3 regions of the Eubacterium ramulus genome follow, and region 2 is predicted to be linked to each of the others. Evidence: predicted binding sites of a transcription regulator. Region 2 holds the regulator's gene; each other region holds the start of a gene.
What was found. Region 2 encodes Rex, which represses fermentation and respiration genes when NADH is low (regulators of the CRP and FNR family bind a similar motif). Its sites were predicted from a motif close to ATTGTTAANNNNTTAACAAT; they were not measured.

Region 1 (8,107 bases), 160 kb from region 2:
GGCAGTTACAATGCTTGCTCACAACGGAGATATCTTCGCAGTTGAGCCGCCGATGTTCGTTGAACTTGTTATCACAGAGACAGAGCCAGGTTTCAAAGGCGATACAGCAACAGGTGCTACAAAACCGGCAACTGTTGAGACAGGTGCTACTGTGTACGTTCCGTTATTCGTAAATGAGGGAGACGTAATCAAGATTGATACAAGAACAGGCGAGTACTTATCACGAGTATAAAAAATAGTGAGCAGAGCGAACTATTTTTTATGAGCAAGTAACGAAGTGGATTGCGAATATCCGCTGTTACAGGAAGTGAGCAGAGCGAACTATTTTTTAAATGACGGAGTGGATTGTAAATATCCGCTCCGTTTTCTGTTTGACGAGGATTAAGGAGGATGTATGAAATACGATTTTGACAAAATAGTAGACCGTCATGGAACGGACTGTTATAAATGGGATATGATTGCAAAAAGAAAATTACCGGCGGATACGTTACCACTCTGGGTGGCAGATATGGATTTTGAGACGGTTCCGGAAGTGAAAGAACGGTTAAAAGAAGTGGCAGATCGTGGTATATACGGTTATTCCATGCTGGGTGACGGCTATTATCATGCATTGAAAAACTGGTTTTCTGAGCGGTTTGGATGGCAGGTGGAAAAAGACTGGGTGATCGTCACTCCGGGTGTGGTATTTGCGCTGGCAGCAGCAGTCCGTGCTTACACAAAAGAGGGGGACAGCGTTATGATCCAGCGCCCGGTTTATCATCCATTTACCAATGTGGTAAAAGAAAACGGACGAAAACTGGTGAATAATCCACTGGTTATGGAAAACGGAAAATATCACATGGATTATGAAGATATGGAGCGCAAGATCACAGAAGAACAGGTAAAACTGTTTCTGCTTTGCAGCCCGCATAACCCGGTGTCCCGTGTCTGGACAAAAGAAGAACTGTGTCAGGCTGCCGAAATCTGTAAAAAGCATGGTGTCATCATGATCGTGGATGAGATTCACTGTGATTTTGTATATGAGGGATATCATCACACCAGTTTTGGTACACTGAGTGAATATGCAGACAATGCAGTGATCTGTACGGCACCGAGTAAGACATTTAATTTGGCAGAACTGCAGCTGTCCAATATTATGATCCCGAATCCGGAACTGAGAAAGACCTTCCAGGCAGAGATGGACAAAGTATTTTACTCCGATGCAAACCTGTTCGGACAGGTATCCTGCCAGGCAGCATATGAATATGGTGCACAGTGGCTGGATGAATTACGTGTATATCTGCAGGGAAACATTACATACATCCGTGATTATCTGGCAGAGCATCTGCCCAAAGTCCATCTCATCGAGCCGGAGGGAACCTATCTGCTTTGGGCGGATTTTCGGGAATATGGACTGTCTGCGGAAGCACTGAATGCGAAAATCCTGAAAGATGCAAGAATCTGGTTTAATGAGGGCTCTATGTTCGGACCGGAGGGTGCAGGGTTTATGCGGATCAATATTGCAAGTCCCCGCAGTATGATCGTGGAAGCGATGGAACGTCTGGGAGAAGTCTTCGGAGAATGAACGCAGAATAAGCATTCCCCCGCTTCAAGTGCGTAGAGCACTAAGCGGTGGATACGGGGGATGCTTATGTCAGTGGGAGTTAAAAGCTCCCACTGACAGGTCGCAAAGCGACTGCGTTCATGAGCAAGTAGCGAAAGCGGATTGCGAATGTCCGCTTTACCGAAAAATATGCGTTCAGCTTCACTTCTCAGGTACATATTCAGGTGCATGATGCAGACAGAAAAATGCGAGCGCACAGATCAGAATCTGGCTGGCCAGCATGCCCCAGAGGTAAGCACTCAGTCCAATGCGGGGGATTCCTGCGAAAACAAATATAATGCGGATGGCGGCACCAGCCAGGTTGATCAGCATGGTGAGGGTAGCCTTGCCAAGTCCGTGCAAAATGCTGCACAGTGTGCTTGCGAGGAATAAAAACGGACAGATCCAGCTCAGGGTGCGCACATAAATACCTGCCAGTGTGTTGTGAAACAGATGGATGCCGATCCAGTTTCCGCACAGCAGAAATCCGGAGGTACACACAAGACCGAGAATGACACACAGCTGTGTGGTTCTCCGGATGGCTTTTTGCACCAGGTTATACTGTTTCCGGCTATTCGCTTCTGCGATGGCCGGAAGCAGCATAACAGACAGGGAATTACTTAGCACGCACGGAAACATAATGGTGGAAAAAACCATGCCGGTCAGGATACCATAGACGCTCAGGGCATCACTGTTTGCATAACCAAAATCCCGGAGTTTGATCGGGATCAGCAGTGCTTCCGCACTCTGACATAAACTTAACAAAATACGGCTGCAGGTGAGAGGAACTGCCATAGAGCACAGATCCTTTGCAATTTTTGTCAGCCGGATAGAAGAAGGCGGTACCGATGGATTTGGTACTGTCTTTTTATTTTCCGTGCGTTCTGAAAAAAAGCAGACCATGGTGACGGAGTAAAGAGAGGAAGCAAGTTCGCCAAACAGAATGCCCCAGACTGCAATCTGTGGTGTCACAAGCTGTCCCCGCTGCATCTGGATGTCAGCCACGAGCCAGACGCCTGCGACACGGATGACCTGTTCCAGAATCTGTGAAATAGCCGGGATGACGGCTTTTTTTCGACCATAATAGTAGCCGTTGATGCAGGCGTGGATACAGGCGAAAGGCAGGGAAAGGGTCATGATGCGGAGCAGCGGGACTGTCCGGACATCTTCCAGCAGGGAAAGCCCGATCTGCGGAGCGTAGTGCCATATGATCCAGACACAGCTGGCAGATAGCAACAGGGAACCAGACAGTCCGACACTCAGATAGGCTCTGGCCTGGCGTTTCTGTCTGCATTGGGCACAGTAACGGGAGATCGCAGTCTGGATTCCGGCGGCTGATACAGAGATGATCAGGGCAAATACCGGAAATATCAGCTGGTAAATTCCAAGTCCTTCTGCACCGATTCTGCGGGAAAGGAATATTTTATAATAAAAACCGATGATCCTGCTTAAAATTCCGGTCAGTGTCAGCAGCAGCGTACCGGATATAAAGTTCTGTTTCATGGGATTTGCATATGATTTCATTGGAAAGAAGACTCTTCTGCCTGTGGATTTTTTATAAATATATGCAGAGAAAAATCGGTCAGAACCGAAAGGAATGGTATGATTATATGAAACGGTTGATTTATTTGGATCATGCCGCCACAACGCAGCCTTTTCCGGAAGTGTTGGATGCGATGATCCCCTATTACAGCAGATATTATGGCAATCCATCATCCGGATATGAACTGGGGGAAGAAAGTAAGCGCGCCATTGAGACAGCCCGGGAACAGATTGCAGACACACTGGGGGTGGAAGATGACACTATTTATTTTACATCGGGAGGAACAGAATCCGATAACTGGGCATTGCGCTATGCCGTGCAAAATGGAAAACGAAGGAGACCACACATTGTGACATCGTCTATTGAGCACCATGCAATCTTAAACACGTGTAAAAATCTGGAAAAACAGGGAGTGCGTGTGACTTATCTTCCGGTGAATAAGGAAGGAACAGTACAGCCGGAGATGGTGGAGCGGGCGATCATATCAGATACAGTGCTGGTGTCTGTAATGTATGCAAACAATGAGATCGGAAGTATTCAACCGATACGTCAGATCGGGCAGATCACCCATCGGAAACAGGTTCTGTTCCATACGGATGCAGTGCAGGCATACGGCCAGATTCCAATTCATGTAAAAGAGGATAATATCGACCTGCTGTCTGCCAGTGGTCATAAATTTAACGGGCCAAAAGGAACCGGATTTTTATATGCCCGAAAGGGACTGAAGCTTCAGCCGATGATCCATGGTGGTGGACAGGAGCGGAAGATGCGGGCCGGTACCGAGAACGTACCGGGGATTGTAGGAATCGGACGGGCGGCGGTCTGTTCCGCAGCAATTCTGGAGAAAAAGATGGCATATGAAAGCAGGCTGCGTGATTATTTTATCCGGCGGCTGCTGGAAGAAATTCCGGGAAGCAGTATCAACGGGGATCGCCGGAACCGTCTGCCAAACAATGTGAATATCAGCATTGCGGGGGTAAACGGTCCGGCGGTAGTGGCATTGCTGGATCTGGAAGGCATCTGTGTATCATCCGCTTCTGCATGTTCCACCGGGGAACAAAAGGCTTCTCATGTACAGCTTGCCATCGGAAATGCCGGACATCAGGCATATGAGGCTATCCGTTTTACCCTGGGTATCCAGAATACACCGGAAGAATTGGACGATACCGTTGAGGTGTTAAAACAATGCGTAAAAAAATTGAGGGACTTTAAAAAATGATTTGGGTGTTAAAACGCCCAAATCTCACGTGCGTTCGACTTGAATTTAAACCGGAAGAAATTCCGGTTTTCTTTTCGTGAAGACCGTAAAGTAGTCAAAGCCGGCCGCTTTCAGCAGCTGTGGTACTTTGTCGAAATCCCAGGCAATCTGATCTGGGGCATGTCCGTCAGCACCGATGGTGATGATCTCACCTCCCAGCTCCCGATACCGGTGCAGGATTTCTTCCGTTGGGTTTGGGTGCCCGAGACCATATTTGAATCCGGCCATATTCAGCTCGATACCCTTACCGTGAGCGATAAGCTGCCGCAGGATCTCGTCAATGACATCTTTGTATTTGTCATAACTGTAATTTTTGTTCTTTTCCGGTCCGTAACGAACCACATAGTCAATGTGACCGTATACATCAAATTCATGAAAGGCAGCGATGTTTTCCAGAATGGATTCAAAATATTCCAGATAAGCGGCATGCTCGCTGCGTCCTTCATAATAAGCCGGATAATATGGATCGAGGCCGTGCACCACATGGGAGGATCCGATGACAAAATCAAAATCCATTTCCTGTAGTATTTCATGGTGCTTCTTCGCCAGATGCGGCTGCAATCCCAGTTCAATACCGAAGTTGATGTTCAAGGAATCAGAAAAATCAGCCTGCAGCTGCCGGATTCCTTTTTCATATTGAGGAAAATCAATGGTGAATAAATCCGGTTCATCCGGGTAATCATAGTCAAGGTGATCGGTAATGCAGATCCCAGCCAGATTTTTTTCGATGGCGGAACGTGCCATAGCAGCAGGATCGGCGTTGCTGTCACCGGAAAAATGAGTGTGCATATGTGTATCCCAAAGCATGAAAATGTCTCCTTTCAAGGGTGATATAAGGCTTATATTATATATTGTGCAAAATATAAACTTTGAAAAACAGCGTGGTTATGCGGTTTCCTGAAACTATGATAAGCACAGCAGTACATTTTTGTCAATCCAATCCGTGCATTTTGAATAGGAAAAATGATCGAAATTCTAAAAAAAGGAAAAAGTTTTATGCAATTACTACAAAAACACATAGTGAGACTTGGACTATAATATCAAAACTGGTGAAAAAACATCTGTAAAACTTGTACAAATTGCTAAAAAAAGAGAAAAAAAGAAACAAGATGGTGAAAAAATTAACAAAGTTAAAATAAGCGGTTGAAAACTATTGAAAAACTCAGTCATATTCGTTAAAATATAAGCAGATTGGATGAGACATCAATGAACAGACAACAGTTGAGACATCCAAAAATAAACCACCGGATGATCCGGATACATTTTAATTCTAGGAGGAATGAAAAAATGGCAGTAAAAGTAGCAATTAATGGATTTGGACGTATTGGACGTCTTGCTTTCAGACAGATGTTTGGTGCAGAGGGATATGAAATCGTAGCAATCAACGATCTTACAAGCCCGAAAATGCTTGCTCATTTATTAAAATATGACTCTTCTCAGGGTAAATATGCAAAAGCTGATACAGTTTCTGCTGGAGAAGATTCTATCACAGTTGATGGAAAAGAAATCAAAATCTACAAAGAGCCAGATGCAAATAATTGCCCATGGGGTGCTTTAGACGTAGACGTAGTTTTAGAGTGTTCCGGATTCTATACATCCAAAGAGAAAGCACAGGCTCATATCAATGCAGGTGCTAAGAAAGTTGTTATTTCCGCTCCGGCTGGAAACGACCTTCCTACCGTTGTTTACAATGTAAACCATGATGTATTAACAAAAGAAGATACAATTATTTCCGCAGCTTCCTGTACAACAAACTGCCTTGCTCCGATGACAAAGGCATTAAACGACCTTGTTAAGATCAAATCCGGTATCATGTGCACAATCCACGCTTATACAGGCGATCAGATGACACTTGACGGACCACAGAGAAAAGGCGATTTAAGAAGAAGCCGTGCTGCAGCAGTTAACATCGTTCCAAACAGCACAGGTGCTGCAAAAGCAATCGGTCTGGTAATCCCAGAGTTATCCGGTAAATTAATCGGAGCTGCTCAGCGTGTACCGACCCCGACAGGTTCTACAACAATCTTAAACGCAGTTGTTGAAGGCAACGTAACAGTTGATGAGATCAACGCAGCTATGAAAGCAGCTTCTAACGAGTCCTTTGGCTACAACGTAGATGAGATCGTTTCTTCCGATATCGTAGGAATGACATATGGTTCTCTCTTCGATGCAACTCAGACAATGGTTCTTCCGTTAGACAACGGAACAACTCAGGTTCAGGTTGTTTCATGGTATGATAATGAGAACAGCTATACAAGCCAGATGGTTCGTACAATCAAATACTTCGCAGAGTTAGCATAATCAACACTCTATAAAGTATAACAAAGACTCACTGCAGGGTCCGGTCTTTTGGACCGGACTCTGTTTTTGATTTGTGTTGCAAATCAAAAGCAGAGCCATTAGAAATGCGCACACGCATAAGATGAAAATTGCTTCGCATATGCTCGGTGCAATAAGAAAAGTATGCATAGATCAGTTACAAACAAGGTTCAATTAGACATGCATATTTTCTTGATCTTTATAGATTTCCTAAATTAAGTATATAAACAGGATAAGGAGACAATATCATGGGATTAAATAAAAAAACAGTAGATGATATTAACGTAAAAGGACTTAGAGTTCTTTGCAGATGCGACTTCAACGTACCGTTAAAAGATGGCAAGATCACAGACGAGAACCGTCTCGTTGCAGCTCTTCCTACCATCAAAAAACTGATTGCTGACGGAGGCAAAGTAATTCTCTGCTCTCACCTTGGCAAAGTAAAAACAGAGGAAGATAAAAAAACAAAAACGCTTGCACCGGTTGCAGTACGTTTATCCGAACTGTTAGGACAGGAAGTAAAATTTGCAGCTGATCCGGAAGTTGTAGGACCGAACGCAAAAGCAGCAGTAGAGGCTATGAAGGATGGCGATGTAATCCTTCTTGAGAATACTCGTTTCAGACCGGAAGAGACAAAAAACGGAGAAGCTTTTTCCAAAGACCTTGCTTCCATCTGTGATGTATTTGTAAATGACGCATTTGGAACCGCTCACAGAGCACACTGCTCCAACGTAGGTGTTGCAGGTTTGGTTGATACTGCTGTTGTTGGTTACTTAATGCAGAAAGAGATCGATTTCCTCGGAAACGCAGTAAATACACCGGAAAGACCGTTCGTGGCAATTCTTGGCGGTGCAAAAGTAGCAGATAAATTAAACGTAATCTCCAACCTGCTTGAAAAATGTGATACCCTGATCATCGGTGGTGGTATGGCATTTACATTCCTGAAAGCAAAAGGATATGAAGTAGGAAACTCTTTGGTAGATGATACAAAGATCGATTACTGCAAAGAGATGATGGACAAAGCTGAGAAACTTGGCAAGAAATTACTTCTCCCAATCGATACTACAATCGCAGATGGTTTCCCGAATCCGATTGATGCAGAGATCGCAGTAGAAGTTGTTGCATCTGATGCAATTCCGGCTGACAAAGAAGGTCTTGATATCGGAACAAAAACAGCTGAGTTATATGCAGATGCAGTAAAATCCGCAAAAACAGTTGTATGGAACGGACCGATGGGCGTATTCGAGAACCCAATCCTTGCAAAAGGTACCATTGCAGTTGCAAAATCTCTGGCAGAGACAGATGCTACAACAATCATCGGTGGCGGTGATTCCGCAGCAGCTGTAAACCAGCTTGGATTTGGTGACAAGATGACACATATTTCCACAGGTGGCGGAGCTTCTCT
Region 2 (8,107 bases):
TCCCATATGAAGAGATTCCGAAAATTGCGTTCAATGACCGAATTGTACCGCATAACATGCCGGACGATATCTGGATTACAGATACGACATTCCGTGACGGACAGCAGTCAAGAGCTCCGTACACTACCGATCAGATTGTAACGATTTACGATTATTTGCATAAACTGGGCGGTCCGAAGGGAATTGTCCGCCAGAGTGAGTTTTTCCTGTACAGCAAAAAAGACCGTGATGCAGTGTACAAATGTATGGAACGTGGATATAAGTTCCCGGAGGTTACAAGCTGGATCCGTGCAAGTAAACAGGATTTCGAATTAGTAAAAGACATCGGACTGCGTGAGACAGGTATCTTGGTCAGCTGTTCCGATTACCATATTTTCTATAAAATGAAAATGACCAGACGTGAGGCCATGAATCATTATTTGAGTGTCATCCGTGAATGTCTGGAGACAGGTATCAGCCCACGTTGTCATTTGGAAGATATCACAAGATCTGATATTTACGGATTTGTGATTCCGTTTTGTGTGGAACTGATGAAACTGATGGATGAATACAAGATTCCGATCAAAGTGCGTGCCTGCGATACGATGGGATATGGCGTTAACTTCCCGGGTGCTGTTATTCCGCGAAGCGTACCGGGTATCATTTACGGTCTGACCACACATGCCGGTGTACCGTCTGAACTGATTGAGTGGCATGGACACAATGATTTTTATAAAGCGGTTACCAATTCTACCACAGCATGGCTGTATGGTGCCTGTGGTGTCAACTGTTCTCTGTTTGGTATCGGAGAGCGTACCGGTAACACACCACTGGAAGCAATGGTATTTGAGTATGCACAGCTGAAAGGAACACTGGATGGCATGGATACTACGGTGATCACAGACCTGGTTGATTATTTTGAAAAGGATCTGGATTACACACTTCCGAGCAGAACACCGTTTGCCGGCAAGAACTTCAATGTAACAAGAGCCGGAATCCATGCAGACGGATTGCTGAAAAACGAAGAAATCTACAATATTTTTGATACAGAAAAATTCTTAAAGAGACCGGCACTGGTATCTATTTCCAATACTTCCGGTCTGGCTGGAATCGCACACTGGATCAACAGCTATTACAGACTGCCGCAGGAGCGTCATCTGGACAAAAACTCAGAATTGGTGCATAAACTGAAAGACTGGGTAGATGAGCAGTATGATGAAGGCCGTGTAACTGTTCTGACAGATAACGAGCTGGTTGTTAAAATTACAGAGTGTTGCCAGGAACTGGGTATTATTTTATAATAAGGGGGCAAAACAGGATGGGAGATAACCATTCGCTTAGTGAAAAAGTATTTCATAAACTGCAGGAAGACATTTTGTCCGGCAAATATGCAGTGGATGAGGAATTGAAGGAAAAAACGATAGGCGATGAGCTGGGGGTCAGCCGGACTCCGGTACGTGAGGCATTGCGTCAGCTGGAACTTCAGGGGCTGGTGACTATCACACCGAACAAAGGCGCACATGTGACCGGATTTTCCAAGGAAGATCTGAATGATATTTATGAGATACGATCTGTGATGGAAGGTTTGTGTGCCAAGTGGGCAGCGAAAAAAGCCACTCCGGAGCAGATTGAGGAACTGGAAGAAATTGTATACCTGACAGAGTTTCATGTGTCGAAGGGACATAGCAGTCAGGTATTTGAATTGGATAATAAGTTTCATGAGACATTATATCAGGCATCCGGAAGCAAAGTGCTGGCCGGGGTACTGACAGATTTTCATAATTATGTGCAGCGGGTACGCAAGATGACATTAAAGTCAAAGGAGCGTTCGGAAAAATCAAATGATGAGCACCGGATGATCGCACAGGCCATTCATGATCATGATCCGGAGAAAGCACAAATGCTGGCAAATCAACATATCATGAGAACCATTGAAAATATCGATCACTGTGGCTGGGATAATCTGCTGCAGGAATCAAGTGTAGAGAATCAGAAAAACGGGAAATAAGGATCGGAGGATAATTACCATGGAAAAAATTAAAATGACCACACCGTTAGTTGAAATGGATGGAGACGAAATGACCAGAATTCTCTGGCAATATATCAAAGACGAGTTATTACTTCCATTTGTAGATCTGAAGACAGAGTATTACGATCTGGGACTGGAGTACAGAAATGAAACAGACGACAAGGTAACTTTCGATTCTGCTTATGCCACACAGAAATACGGTGTAGCTGTAAAATGTGCAACTATCACACCAAATGCAGCCCGCGTAAAAGAGTATAATTTAAAAGAAATGTGGAAGAGCCCGAACGGAACCATTCGTGCGATCCTTGATGGAACAGTTTTTCGTACACCAATCAAGGTAAAAGGCATTGAGCCATGCGTAAAGAACTGGAAAAAACCGATCACCATTGCCCGTCACGCTTACGGTGATGTATACAAAGCTTCTGAGATGAAGATCCCGGGACCGGGAAAAGTTGAACTGGTTTATACTGCTGAGGACGGAACTGAGGTAAGAGAACTTGTACACAACTTTACAGGTGCAGGTGTCGTTCAGGGACAGCATAATATCTGCAAATCCATCGAGAGTTTTGCAAGAAGCTGCTTCAACTACGCACTGGATTTGAAGCAGGATCTCTGGTTTGCAACAAAAGATACGATTTCCAAAAAATACGACCATACATTCAAAGATATTTTCCAGGATATCTATGATGCAGAGTACAAAGAAAAATTTGAGGCTGCAGGCATCGAGTATTTCTACACACTGATCGATGATGCGGTTGCCCGTGTCATGAAAGCGGAAGGCGGATTTATCTGGGCCTGCAAAAACTATGACGGTGATGTTATGAGTGATATGATCTCCTCTGCATGCGGATCTCTGGCTATGATGACTTCTGTACTGGTTTCCCCAAGTGGCGTATACGAGTATGAAGCTGCACACGGAACCGTTATGAGACATTATTACAAACATCTGGCTGGCGAGGAGACATCTACCAACTCTGTAGCAACGATTTTTGCATGGACCGGTGCATTGCGCAAACGTGGAGAACTGGATCGTCTGCCGGAATTAGTAAAATTTGCAGATAATCTGGAAAAAGCTTGTATTGATACAATAGAATCTGGTAAAATGACAAAAGATTTGGCATTAATTACAGAATTAGAAAACCCGGTTGTATTGAACAGCCTTGATTTTATCAAAGCAATTCGTGAGACACTGGAGAAACTGTACGCATAAGAAGTACACAAAAAGCAGTGCTGCTTTAATCGCTGATTCTGCAAGCTGCCAAATACAAAGCATGGTTCAGAGTCAGATAGAACAGAAAGACTCAGATCTATCCGGCATAAATGGACACTGATTCGATAAAGAAAAATGAAAAACAGGAATCCTGCGGACTGCAGGATTCCATTTTTAAGGTGAGGAAGAAAATATATGATTTTAGCATGTCAAAATATCAGCAAATCATTTGGTGTGGAACCGGTGATCCGAAATGTGAGTTTTCATGTGGAAGATCAGGAAAAAGTGGCGATTGTAGGAATCAACGGTGCCGGAAAATCCACGCTGTTGAAAATTATTGTTGGGGAACTGCCGGCGGATGAAGGTACGGTGACCCTGGCAAAAGGAAAGACACTGGGGTATCTGGCACAGCATCAGGATATGGACGATGCACGGACAATCTATGAGACAGTACTGGAAGGAAAACGCCAGCTCATTGATATGGAGCAGAAAATCCGTGAACTGGAAGAAGGAATGCAGTCTGTATCAAAAGAAGAGATGGAATCTTATATGGAGAGCTACCATAAGCTGCTGCATGAGTTTGAAGCCAGGGATGGTTATTCATACCGCAGTGAGGTTTCCGGTGTGTTAAAAGGTCTTGGATTTTCCGAGAATGATTTTGAGAAACACTGCAACGAACTGTCCGGTGGACAGAAGACACGTGTGTCTCTGGCGCGTCTGCTGGTGACTCATCCAGATATCATCCTGTTGGATGAGCCGACGAACCACCTGGATATCGAATCTATTCAGTGGCTGGAGACATTTCTGATGAATTACAAAGGTGCTGTTGTGATTGTTGCCCATGACCGGTATTTTCTGGATCGGATTGTCACAAAAGTAGTGGAGATCAGTATGCATAAATCTGCGGTTTTTGACGGCAATTATACGGAGTATGCGAAGAAAGCAGCATTTGCCCGGGAGGAAGCACTGCGTGCCTATTACAATCAGCAGCGGGAAATCAAACATCAGGAAGCAGTTATCGAAAAATTGAAATCTTTCAATCGTGAAAAATCGATAAAGCGTGCGGAGAGTCGTGAAAAACAGCTGGCAAAAATAGATGTACTAGAAAAACCGCAGGAAGAAAAATCTGAGATGCATATGACACTGACTCCTTCTGTTATTAGCGGAAACGATGTACTGCGGGTGGAAGGTCTGTCCAAAGCTTATGATCAAAAGAAACTGTTTCAGGACATTTCTTTTGAAATCAAGCGTGGCGAACGGGTGGCTCTCATCGGTCAGAACGGAACCGGAAAAACAACGATTTTAAAAATATTAAATGAAAAAGTGGATGCAGATGCAGGTTCATTCACACTGGGAACGAATGTGAAAATCGGATATTACGACCAGGAGCAGCAGGTTCTTCATATGGAGAAGACATTGATGGAGGAGATTGCGGACGATTATCCAAAACTGACCCAGACCAGGATTCGAAATATTCTTGCTGCATTTTTATTTACCGAGGACGATGTGTTTAAAAGGGTCAGTGATTTAAGTGGTGGTGAGCGCGGTCGTCTGTCACTGGCAAAACTGATGCTCTCTGAGGCAAACTTCCTGATTTTGGATGAGCCTACGAATCATCTGGATATCGCTTCCAAAGAGATTCTGGAATCGGCTCTGAACCGTTATGAGGGAACGGTGTTGTTTGTATCTCATGACCGTTATTTTATTAACCGGACAGCGACCCGGATTCTGAATCTGACAGAGCAGAAGATTGTCAATTACATTGGCAATTATGATTATTATCTGGAGAAAAAAGAAACAAATGAACGGGCCTATCTGAATACCGGTGAGACGGTGGAAGTTGTGAAAGAAGATGTTTCTGAGGGGAAAACAGACTGGCAGTCTCAGAAAGAAGAGCAGGCCAAAAAGCGCAAAATCCAGAACCGTGTGAAAAAGATTGAGGAAGAAATTGAATCTCTGGAGGAAAAACTGTCGGAGCTGGAGGAACAGTTCCAGGATCCGGCGGTGGCTACTAATTCAGCCAAACTAGGAAAACTGCACAGTGAGCAGGTGGAAGTCCAGGAAAAACTGGATGGTCTGTATGAAGAGTGGGAAGCACTTGCATCGGATTGATAAAAAATTGACAAAAAGAAATGAACTGTATATAATAACCATAGATAACTGCAGAACGTTGCAGATGGTTGAAGGAGTATAGAAACAATGCAGAAGGAAATTTCACAGGCTGTCATACGGCGCATGCCTCGATATTATCGATATCTGGGAGAATTATTGGATGATGGAGTCGAACGGATTTCATCCAATGAACTCAGTGTCCGCATGAAAGTTACAGCATCACAGATTCGGCAGGATCTGAATAATTTTGGCGGATTTGGTCAGCAAGGATATGGTTATAATGTACAGTATCTGTATGAGGAAATCGGTAAGATTCTTGGTCTTGACAGACAGCATAATATTATTGTTGTCGGAGCCGGTAATATGGGACAGGCACTGGCAAATTATGTAAAATTTGAAAAACGTGGATTTGTGATCACAGGATTATTTGATGTAAATCCGGCATTGGCTGGATTGTCAGTACGTGGAATTGAGATACATATGATGGATGAACTTCCGGAGTTTTTAAAGACACAGCGTGTGGATATTGCAGTTCTGACACTTCCGAAGGAAAAAGCAGAACAGGCAGCGGAAAAGCTGGTAGAACTTGGCATCCATGCGATCTGGAATTTTGCACATCTGGATTTGGAACTTCCAGATGATGTCGTTGTAGAAAATGTTCATTTATCGGACAGTTTAATGCAGCTGTCTTATAACATTGTTCGCAGGCAGGATGATAAATAGGTAGGGAATAAAAAGCGCTTTGTTGTAAGGACAGGGCGCTTTTAGCATATGATGATAGGAAATTGCGTTTTGTTATAGAAGGGAAGGAACTGTCATGAAATATATTTTGAACAGTCGTGAAATGAAGCAGTGTGATGAAAATACGATGCGGCGACGGGGAATGCTCTCAGCAGTTCTGATGGAGCGGGCTGCCCTGGCAACGATGCAGGAGATTGTAAAGCGTTATCCAAATCCGGCGACAAAAGTGCTGGTAGTATGCGGGTCCGGGAACAACGGAGGAGATGGCGTGGCGGTTGCACGGTTGCTTTATCTGAAGGGATACAATGTGACAATTTATTTTGCCGGAAACCGGGAAAAAGCGACGGAGGAAACAAAACGGCAGATGTTTATTGCAGAACAGTATGGAGTGGAAATTTCTGATGAGTATCCAAAAGACATCGTGGACGTGATCGTAGATGCTTTGTTTGGCATCGGGCTCAGCCGTGAGGTAACGGGAAAATATGCAGAAATTCTTCAGAAAATGACGGAACAGGATGGATATAAAGTGGCAGTGGATATCGCATCCGGCATTTCTGCTGATACCGGTGCTGTTATGGGAACAGCGTTTGTAGCAGATCTGACGGTGACCTTTGGATTTATCAAAGCCGGTCAGCTGTTGTATCCGGGAGCAGAATATACTGGTGAGCTGAAAGTGGCAGATATTGGCATCGATGAGCAGAGTTTGTATGAGATCAAACCGGAACTGAAGGTGCTGGAGACATCGGATCTGAAACGATTGCCGCGGCGTGTGAACCGTTCGAATAAGGGAAGCTACGGAAAATTATTGATTTTGGCGGGATCGAAGCAGATGGCAGGAGCAGCTGTTTTTGCGGCAAAAGCAGCTTATCGCATGGGCTGTGGTCTGGTAAGGGTGGCAACGGTGGAAGAAAACCGGATAATTTTGCAGGAACAGGTGCCGGAGGCAGTTCTGGCAGTTTACAATAACGGGACAGATGTGGTAAAATTTGTAGAAACACAATTGCACTGGGCAGATGCTGTAGTGGCAGGTCCCGGAATCAGTCAGTCGGATTTGTCGGAACGCATGTTGTATGAATTGTTAAAACGGATACAGGTTCCTTGTCTGTGTGATGCGGATGCCCTGAATCTTCTCTCAAAGCATCCGGACTGGTGGAAACTGGTACAGTCTCCTCTGGTGATCACACCGCATCTGGGCGAGATGGCGAGACTGACCGGCCGGCCAATCACTGAAATCAGGGACCGGCTGGTACAGACAGCACAGGAGTTTGCAATGGAGCATCAGATTACTGTAGTTTTAAAAGATGCAAGAACGATCACAGCACAGCCGGATGGACAAAGTTATATTAATGTCAGCGGCAATCACGGTATGGCAACAGCCGGAGCCGGAGATGTGCTCAGCGGTGTGGTCGGAGCGCTTCTGGCGCAGAAGCTGGATATATATCTGGCGGCAGCCCTTGGTGTCTTTATCCATGGACTGGCAGGAGATGCAGCGGCAGAACGTGTGGGACATTGTGCTATGATGGCCAGTGATATTGTGGATGGACTTATGGATGTGTTGCGGAAACAGGAGGACACAAAAAGACAATGAAAGAATATCGGAGAATATGTGCAGACATTGATCTGGATGCATTAACACATAATTTGGATGAAATACATCGCTGTATCAGAAAGGAAACGAAGATTATTGCCGTGGTGAAGGCAGATGGTTACGGGCACGGTGCCGTTCCACTTGCAGAAGTCATGGAAAAACGGGAGGATGTCTGGGGTTACGCAGTCGCAACGCCGGAAGAAGCGGAGGAATTGTATACGAACGGAATCAAAAAACCGATTCTGATCCTGGGCTATACGTTTCCGGAATACGATGCACAGATCGTACAGGAAAATCTGCGTCCGGCAGTTTTTTCTCTGATACGTGCAAAACAGCTGTCTGAGGAAGCAATGAGACAGGATAAGATCTGTAAGATCCATATCAAACTGGATACCGGCATGAGCCGTATCGGTTTTCAGGTGACGGAGCAGTCTGCAGATGAGATCGC
Region 3 (8,107 bases), 1.1 Mb from region 2:
AAATTACAAACTGGATGAAATTTTGCCTCAGCTTCATGTATACAATACAGGAAATGTAGTGGATAAGGTGACTTGCAGCGAGAAAAAAGTGCTGAAAGCAGATGGCTATAAAGTAGCACTGCTGGACTTTGGCGCAAAGAACAATATTGCACAGTCCCTGCACAAACGTGGCTGTGAAGTTACGATTTATCCGGCACACACAACGGCTGAGGAGATTCTTTCTTCTGATCCGGACGGAATTATGCTTTCTAACGGCCCTGGAGATCCAAAAGCCTGCACAGATATTATCAAAGAAGTGAAAAAACTTTATGATTCAGAAGTACCGATTTTTGCTATCTGCTTAGGACACCAGCTGATGGCATTAGCTACCGGCGCAGATACTTATAAACTCAAATATGGCCATAGAGGTGGCAATCATCCGGTAAAAGATCTGGAGACAGGTCGTGTATACATTTCATCCCAGAACCATGGATACGCGGTGGATGCAGACAGTCTGGATCAAGCAGTAGCAGTTCCTGCGTTTACAAATGTAAATGACGGAACCAACGAAGGACTCAAGTATACAGGAAAGAATATCTTTACTGTACAGTTCCATCCGGAAGCATGCCCTGGGCCACAGGATTCCGGATACCTGTTTGACAAGTTTATTGAAATGATGGGAGGACAGAAATAATGCCAAAGAGATCAGATATCAAAAAAGTATTAGTAATCGGTTCCGGTCCGATCGTTATCGGACAGGCTGCTGAGTTTGATTATGCAGGTACACAGGCATGCCGTTCCCTGAAAGAGGAAGGTGTTGAAGTTTGCCTGGTAAACTCCAACCCGGCAACCATCATGACAGATAAACAGATCGCGGATCAGGTTTATATCGAGCCGTTGACCGTTGATGTGTTAAAACAGATTATTTTAAAAGAAAAACCGGACAGCGTACTTCCGACTCTGGGTGGACAGGCTGGTCTGAACCTTGGTATGGAGCTGGCAGAATCCGGATTTTTAGAAGAAAACGGTGTAAAACTCATTGGTACAACAGCTGAGACTATTTTCCGTGCGGAGGATCGTCAGGCGTTCAAAGATACCATGGAAAAAATCGGCGAGCCGTGTGCAGCTTCTCTGGTTGTAAATACGGTAGAGGATGGTATTAAATTTACAAATACCATCGGTTATCCGGTTGTACTGCGTCCGGCTTTCACTTTAGGCGGAAGCGGCGGTGGTATTGCTCATAATGAAGAGGAATTAGTTGAAATCCTGAGTAATGGTCTGCGTCTGAGCCGTGTCGGAGAAGTTCTGGTTGAGCGCTGCATCGCCGGATGGAAAGAAATCGAGTACGAAGTAATGCGTGATGCCAACGGAAACTGTATTACCGTATGTAATATGGAGAATATCGACCCGGTTGGTGTGCATACCGGTGATTCTATCGTAGTAGCACCTTCCCAGACATTGGGTGACAAAGAATACCAGATGCTGCGTACTTCTGCGTTAAATATTATCAGTGAGCTGAACATCACCGGTGGATGTAATGTACAGTATGCGTTGAATCCGGATTCCTTTGAATACTGTGTCATCGAGGTTAACCCGCGTGTAAGCCGTTCTTCCGCCCTGGCTTCCAAGGCAACCGGATATCCGATTGCAAAAGTTGCCGCAAAGATCGCACTTGGCTATACACTGGATGAAATCAAAAATGCCATTACAGGAAAAACTTATGTAAGTTTCGAGCCGATGTTGGATTATTGCGTTGTAAAGATCCCGCGTCTGCCGTTTGATAAATTTATCACTGCAAAACGTACACTGACTACACAGATGAAAGCAACCGGTGAGGTTATGAGTATCTGTACAAACTTCGAAGGTGCGCTGATGAAAGCCATCCGTTCCCTTGAACAGCATGTGGACAGTCTTGTTTCTGATGAATATCTGACACTTTCTTATGATAAACTGATCGAGCGTCTGAAAGTGGTAGATGACAGAAGAATCTGGGTTATTGCAGAGGCATGCCGTCGTGGTGTTTCCTATGACACCATCCATGAAATCACAAAGATTGACAAGTGGTTCATTGATAAAATTGCAATCCTGGTTGAAATGGAAGGTCGTCTGCGCAGCGAAGCACTGACTGTTGATCTGCTGCGTGAAGCAAAACGTATTGAGTTCCCGGATAAAGTGATTGCTCAGTTAACAGGTAAAGACGAAGACTACATCAAAAATATGCGTTATGAGAACGGTATCACAGCTTCTTTCAAGATGGTTGATACTTGTGCTGCTGAGTTTGCGGCAAGCACACCATATTATTATTCCTGTTTTGACGGTGAAAATGAGGCAGATGGAACAGCAAAGAAGAAAAAAGTGCTGGTACTTGGATCTGGTCCGATCCGTATCGGACAGGGTATCGAGTTCGATTTCTGTTCGGTTCATTGTACATGGGCATTTTCCAAAGCCGGATATGAAACCATTATTATTAATAACAATCCTGAGACGGTTTCCACTGACTTTGACATTGCAGACAAGCTGTATTTCGAACCACTGACACCGGAAGATGTTGAGAATGTTGTAAACATCGAGAAACCGGATGGAGCAGTTGTACAGTTCGGTGGACAGACTGCGATCAAGTTGACGGAAAGCCTGATGAAGATGGGTGTGCCGATTCTTGGTACAAAAGCAGAGGATGTTGATGCAGCCGAAGACCGTGAACTTTTTGATGAAATCCTGGAGAAGACGAATATTCCGAGAGCAGCAGGTGATACTGTTTATACGGCTCAGGAAGCAAAAGTGGCAGCAAACCGCATAGGTTATCCGGTGCTTGTTCGTCCTTCTTATGTACTTGGCGGACAGGGCATGCATATTGCCTTCAATGATGATGAAATCGTAGAATTTATTGATACCATTAATCAGATCGCACAGGATCATCCAATCTTGATCGATAAATACCTGATGGGTAAAGAAATTGAGGTTGATGCGGTATGCGATGGTACAGATATCCTGATCCCGGGTATTATGGAACATATCGAGCGTACCGGTGTACATTCCGGAGACAGTATTTCTGTATACCCGGCACCGACGATCAGCAATCATGTAAAAGAGACGATTGTAGAATATACAAAACGTCTGGCAAGAGCACTTCATGTTGTAGGACTGATCAATATCCAGTTTATTGCAATGAACGAGGAAGTATACGTTATCGAAGTAAACCCGCGTTCTTCCAGAACCGTACCGTATATCAGCAAAGTAACAGGTATCCCGATCGTAGATCTGGCAACCAAAGTGATCCTTGGTGAGACAATCAAAGGAATGGGATACAAGCCGGGACTGGCACCGGAGGCAGATTATATTGCAATCAAGATGCCGGTATTCTCCTTTGAGAAACTGCGTGGAGCGGAGATCAGTCTTGGACCGGAAATGAAATCTACCGGCGAGTGTCTTGGTATTGCCAAGAATTTCAACGAAGCACTGTACAAAGCATTTATCGGTGCTGGTATCCAGCTTCCGAAGTACAAACGGATGATCATGACCGTCAAAGATTCGGATAAAGAAGAATCAGTTGGCGTTGCAAAACGTTTTGAAGCACTGGGATATACGATTTATGCCACAAGAAGCACTGCAAAATATCTGCAGGATCACGGTGTAAATGCCCGACGCGTAAATAAAATTTCTCAGGAATCACCAAATGTTATGGATCTGATCCTCGGACACAAGATTGACCTTGTTATCGATACTCCAACACAGGGACGTGATAAATCCAGAGACGGATTCCTCATTCGCCGAAATGCCATTGAGACAGGCGTTCACTGCCTGACATCCATGGATACGGCAAATGCGCTGGCACTCAGCCTTGAGACAGCAAATGATCAGATGACGATGATCGACATCGCGACAGTTAAGAATCTTTAATATTTAATTTTAAGATTTTGAAGAGAAGACGTCAGAAGTTAATTTTACCCTTGCAACTAACAATTGCTTGCTTAGGAAAAATTAACTTCTGGCGTCCTTTCAGTTATGGAAAAAATATGAAGATTTTGTGAAAAAAATGTCAAAGTTTTATAAAAAGACTGGATTTTTCAATAACTTTGTGGTAATGTAGGAACTGGGAAGAAATTTAATTACCTGTATGTGGGTATTGCATTGTATGCATACGTGTGTTAAAGTTAACTCATAAGATTTTTCAAAGACCTTAGCCAGAAGAGCGAGGAACCATCGAAGAAGAAAATAGGAAAGCGGAAACCGAGGTTCGGTGTACGGTTCCTAATTTTTTTTGGAGACTATGTTAAAAAAATAACAGTCTTTTAGATGACTTTTCACCCTTTCGACTATGTTAAAAAAATGACAAAAGTGTACGAAAATCCTTTTTAAATTTTAGGAAAAATGACGAAGGAGACGTTGCAAAAATTAGATGATAGTGCTAAAATAATATTGTCTAGCGTTATTCTTTTAACATAATTACTAGAGGTATATTTAAAAAGTCAAGAAGGAGAGAAGAAAAAAATGGCAAAGAAAGTTGTATTAGCAGGCGCTTGCCGTACTGCAATCGGTAAAATGGGTGGACAGTTTGGAAATACTCCGGCTGTTGAATTAGGATCCATCGTTATCAAAGAGGCATTAAAGAGAGCAGGCGTTGCTCCGGAACAGGTTGACGAGGTTATGATGGGATGTGTTATCCAGGCTTCCCAGGGACAGAACGTAGCTCGTCAGGCATCTATCAAAGCAGGTATCCCGAATGAGGTTCCGGCTTTCACACTGAATGTAGTATGCGGATCCGGTCTGAAATGTGTAAACGAGGCTGCAAACATGATCATGGCTGGACAGGCTGATATCGTTGTAGCAGGTGGTATGGAGAATATGTCTATGGCTCCATATGCATTAAAGAAAGCTCGTTTTGGTTACAGAATGAACAATGCAACTATGATTGATACAATGGTAAATGATGCATTATGGGATGCATTCAACAACTACCATATGATGATCACAGCTGAGAATATTTGTGATCAGTGGGGATTAACACGTGAAGAACTGGATGAGTTCGCAGCAGTTTCCCAGCAGAAAGCAGTAGCAGCTCAGGAGTCCGGAGCATTTGATGATGAGATCGTTCCTGTTCCGGTTAAAATGAAAAAAGAGACTGTTATGATCGCAAAAGATGAGGGACCGCGTCCTGGCACAACAGCTGAGTCACTTTCTAAATTAAAATGCTGCTCCGGTAAAGAGGGCGGACTTGTTACAGCAGGTAATGCTTCCGGTATCAATGATGGTGCTGCAGCAATCGTTGTAATGAGCGAAGAAAAAGCAAAAGAACTTGGTGTTAAACCGATGGCTACATTCGTAGCAGGTGCTCTTGCCGGATGCGCTCCGGAGATCATGGGTATCGGACCGGTTCCGGCTACAAGAAAAGCATTAAAGATCGCTGGTCTTGAGATGGATGATATCGATCTGATCGAGGCAAATGAGGCATTTGCAGCTCAGTCTGTAGCAGTACAGAAAGAGTTAGGCTTCAGCTCTGATATCTTAAATGTAAACGGTGGTGCTATCGCACTGGGACATCCGGTAGGAGCTTCCGGATGCCGTATCCTTGTTACACTGCTTCATGCTATGCAGAAGAGAGACGTTACATACGGACTTGCTACTCTGTGTATCGGTGGCGGAATGGGTTGTGCTACAATCGTTAAAAAAGAAGCTTAATTAAAATTTGATTTTTAAAAGGATTTAAAAATCCGGATTTATCTCCGGCATGATTGCGACATGCGAAAGTGTCGGAGATATTTTAAACATTGCTTTGTTAGTAATTTAACATAGTTACGGCAAAGCACAGACATTATTAGATATGTGTGACTAATCTATGGACAAGATTGTTTGGGTATGGCAGTCGCTATGTTTCATGTTAGTATATATTTTCATTTTAAGGAGGACATATCATGAAAGTTGGTATTATTGGAGCAGGAACAATGGGATCAGGTATCGCACAGGCTTTTGCACAGACAGAAGGCTATGAAGTATATTTATGTGATATCAATGATGAGTTTGCTGCAAACGGCAAGAAAAAAATCGCAAAAGGATTCGAAAAAAGAATCGCAAAAGGCAAAATGGATCAGGACAAAGCTGATGCAATCCTTGCTAAAATTACCACAGGTACAAAAGATATTTGTACAGATGCTGATTTAGTAGTTGAAGCAGCATTAGAGGATATGGCAATCAAAAAACAGACATTCAAAGAGCTTCAGGAAATTGTTCCGGCTGACTGTATTTTTGCAACAAATACATCTTCATTATCCATCACAGAGATTGGTGCAGGTCTTGACAGACCGGTAATCGGAATGCATTTCTTCAATCCGGCACCAGTAATGAAACTGATCGAGGTAATCCAGGGAGCAAATACTCCGGATGATTTAAGAGATAAAATCGTTGAGATTTCCAAAAAAATCGGTAAGACACCGGTTCAGGTTAACGAGGCAGCTGGTTTCGTAGTAAACAGAATCCTTATTCCGATGATCAACGAAGGTATCTGTGTATTAGAAGCAGGTGTTGCAAGCGTAGAAGATATTGATGCAGCAATGAGATTAGGTGCTAACCACCCAATGGGACCTTTACAGTTAGGTGACTACATTGGTCTTGATATCTGCCTTGCTATCATGGAAGTAATCTATTCTGAGACAGGCGATCCTAAGTATCGTCCAGCTCCATTACTTAGAAAAATGGTACGTGCAAACAAACTTGGCTGCAAGACAGGCGTAGGTTTCTACGATTACAGCAAATAAGAATAGAATAATTACTCTCGAATTATAAGGGGTATAGTCCTTATAAGATATATAAGAAGTAGGCAGTCAAAATGACTGATACCGATGTTCATATCGGAGAGTGGCGCCAGACATGTGCATTTCGCTACACATGTCTTTGGTGTCGTTTGGAGTTTTGACTGTGCTTCACTAAAAATGGAGGAAAAGTATAAAATGGATTTCGGATTAAGTAAGAAACACGAAATGGCAAGAAGCCTTTTCAAAGAATTCGCTGAGAACGAAGTAAAACCACTTGCTCAGGAAGTTGATGAAACTGAAAAATTCCCAACTGGAACCGTTGAGAAAATGGCTAAATATGGCTTCCTTGGTATTCCTGTACCGAAGGAGCTCGGTGGACAGGGTTGTGACATCCTTACATACGCTATGTGCGTAGAGGAGTTATCAAAAGTTTGTGGTACTACAGGTGTTATCGTATCTGCACATACATCCCTTTGTGTAGACCCAATCCTTACATTTGGTACACCAGAGCAGAAAGAGAAATATGTTCCGGACCTTGCTTCCGGTAAAAAACTGGGCGCTTTCGGTCTGACAGAGCCGATGGCAGGTACAGATGCCCAGGGTCAGCAGACAAAAGCTGTTTTAGATGGCGATGAGTGGGTTCTGAACGGATCCAAATGCTTCATCACAAACGGTAAAGAAGCTGACGTATATATCGTAATCGCTGTTACAGGAAAAGTTGAAAAACGTGGCAGAACAATGAAAGAGATCTCTGCTTTCATCGTTGAAAAAGGAACACCAGGATTTACATTTGGTGTAAAAGAGAAAAAAATGGGTATCCGTGGTTCATCCACATATGAGTTAATCTTCACAGATTGCCGTATCCCGAAAGAGAACCTTCTTGGAAAACAGGGTAAAGGTTTCAACATCGCTATGCATACACTGGATGGCGGACGTATCGGTATCGCTGCACAGGCACTTGGTCTTGCAGAGGGTGCATTAGAGACAACAATCGCATATGTAAAAGAAAGAAAACAGTTCGGCAGAAGCATCGCTCAGTTCCAGAACACACAGTTCCAGTTAGCAGACATGGCTACAAAAGTAAAAGCTGCTCAGTTAATGGTATACAGAGCTGCATTAAAGAAAGATGAGTACCAGGCCGGTGCAAAAGTTTCTTATTCTGTAGAAGCTGCTATGGCAAAACTTTACGCAGCAGAAGTTGCAATGGAAGTTACAACAAAATGCGTACAGTTACATGGTGGTTATGGTTACATCAGAGAGTACGATGTTGAGCGTATGATGCGTGATGCTAAGATCACAGAGATCTACGAAGGAACAAGTGAAGTTCAGCGTATGGTTATTTCTGGTGCATTACTTAAGTAAGGAGGAAAACAATCGTGAAG

Region 1: a site for Rex is predicted at 5,493-5,512, ahead of gap (type I glyceraldehyde-3-phosphate dehydrogenase). Genes of this name have one in related genera too.
Region 3: a site for Rex is predicted at 4,294-4,313, ahead of ACIRUQ_RS02590 (acetyl-CoA C-acetyltransferase). Genes of this name have one in related genera too.

The regions. Positions count from the first base shown of each region.
Region 1 is NZ_CP173382.1:1,847,642-1,855,748, reverse strand. Features, by position in the region: gene efp (elongation factor P) at 1-232, shown strand, start outside; gene ACIRUQ_RS08840 (MalY/PatB family protein) at 395-1,564, shown strand; gene ACIRUQ_RS08835 (polysaccharide biosynthesis protein) at 1,745-3,106, opposite strand; gene ACIRUQ_RS08830 (cysteine desulfurase family protein) at 3,148-4,344, shown strand; gene ACIRUQ_RS08825 (histidinol-phosphatase HisJ family protein) at 4,390-5,190, opposite strand; gene gap (type I glyceraldehyde-3-phosphate dehydrogenase) at 5,671-6,684, shown strand; gene ACIRUQ_RS08815 (phosphoglycerate kinase) at 6,951-8,107, shown strand, end outside.
Region 2 is NZ_CP173382.1:1,692,012-1,700,118, reverse strand. Features, by position in the region: gene ACIRUQ_RS08160 (HMGL-like protein) at 1-1,280, shown strand, start outside; gene ACIRUQ_RS08155 (GntR family transcriptional regulator) at 1,298-1,987, shown strand; gene ACIRUQ_RS08150 (NADP-dependent isocitrate dehydrogenase) at 2,007-3,218, shown strand; gene ACIRUQ_RS08145 (ABC-F family ATP-binding cassette domain-containing protein) at 3,414-5,330, shown strand; gene ACIRUQ_RS08140 (redox-sensing transcriptional repressor Rex) at 5,418-6,053, shown strand; gene ACIRUQ_RS08135 (bifunctional ADP-dependent NAD(P)H-hydrate dehydratase/NAD(P)H-hydrate epimerase) at 6,148-7,659, shown strand; gene alr (alanine racemase) at 7,656-8,107, shown strand, end outside.
Region 3 is NZ_CP173382.1:564,524-572,630, forward strand. Features, by position in the region: gene ACIRUQ_RS02580 (carbamoyl phosphate synthase small subunit) at 1-673, shown strand, start outside; gene carB (carbamoyl-phosphate synthase large subunit) at 673-3,876, shown strand; gene ACIRUQ_RS02590 (acetyl-CoA C-acetyltransferase) at 4,468-5,655, shown strand; gene ACIRUQ_RS02595 (3-hydroxyacyl-CoA dehydrogenase family protein) at 5,889-6,728, shown strand; gene ACIRUQ_RS02600 (acyl-CoA dehydrogenase) at 6,921-8,087, shown strand; gene ACIRUQ_RS02605 (electron transfer flavoprotein subunit beta/FixA family protein) at 8,102-8,107, shown strand, end outside.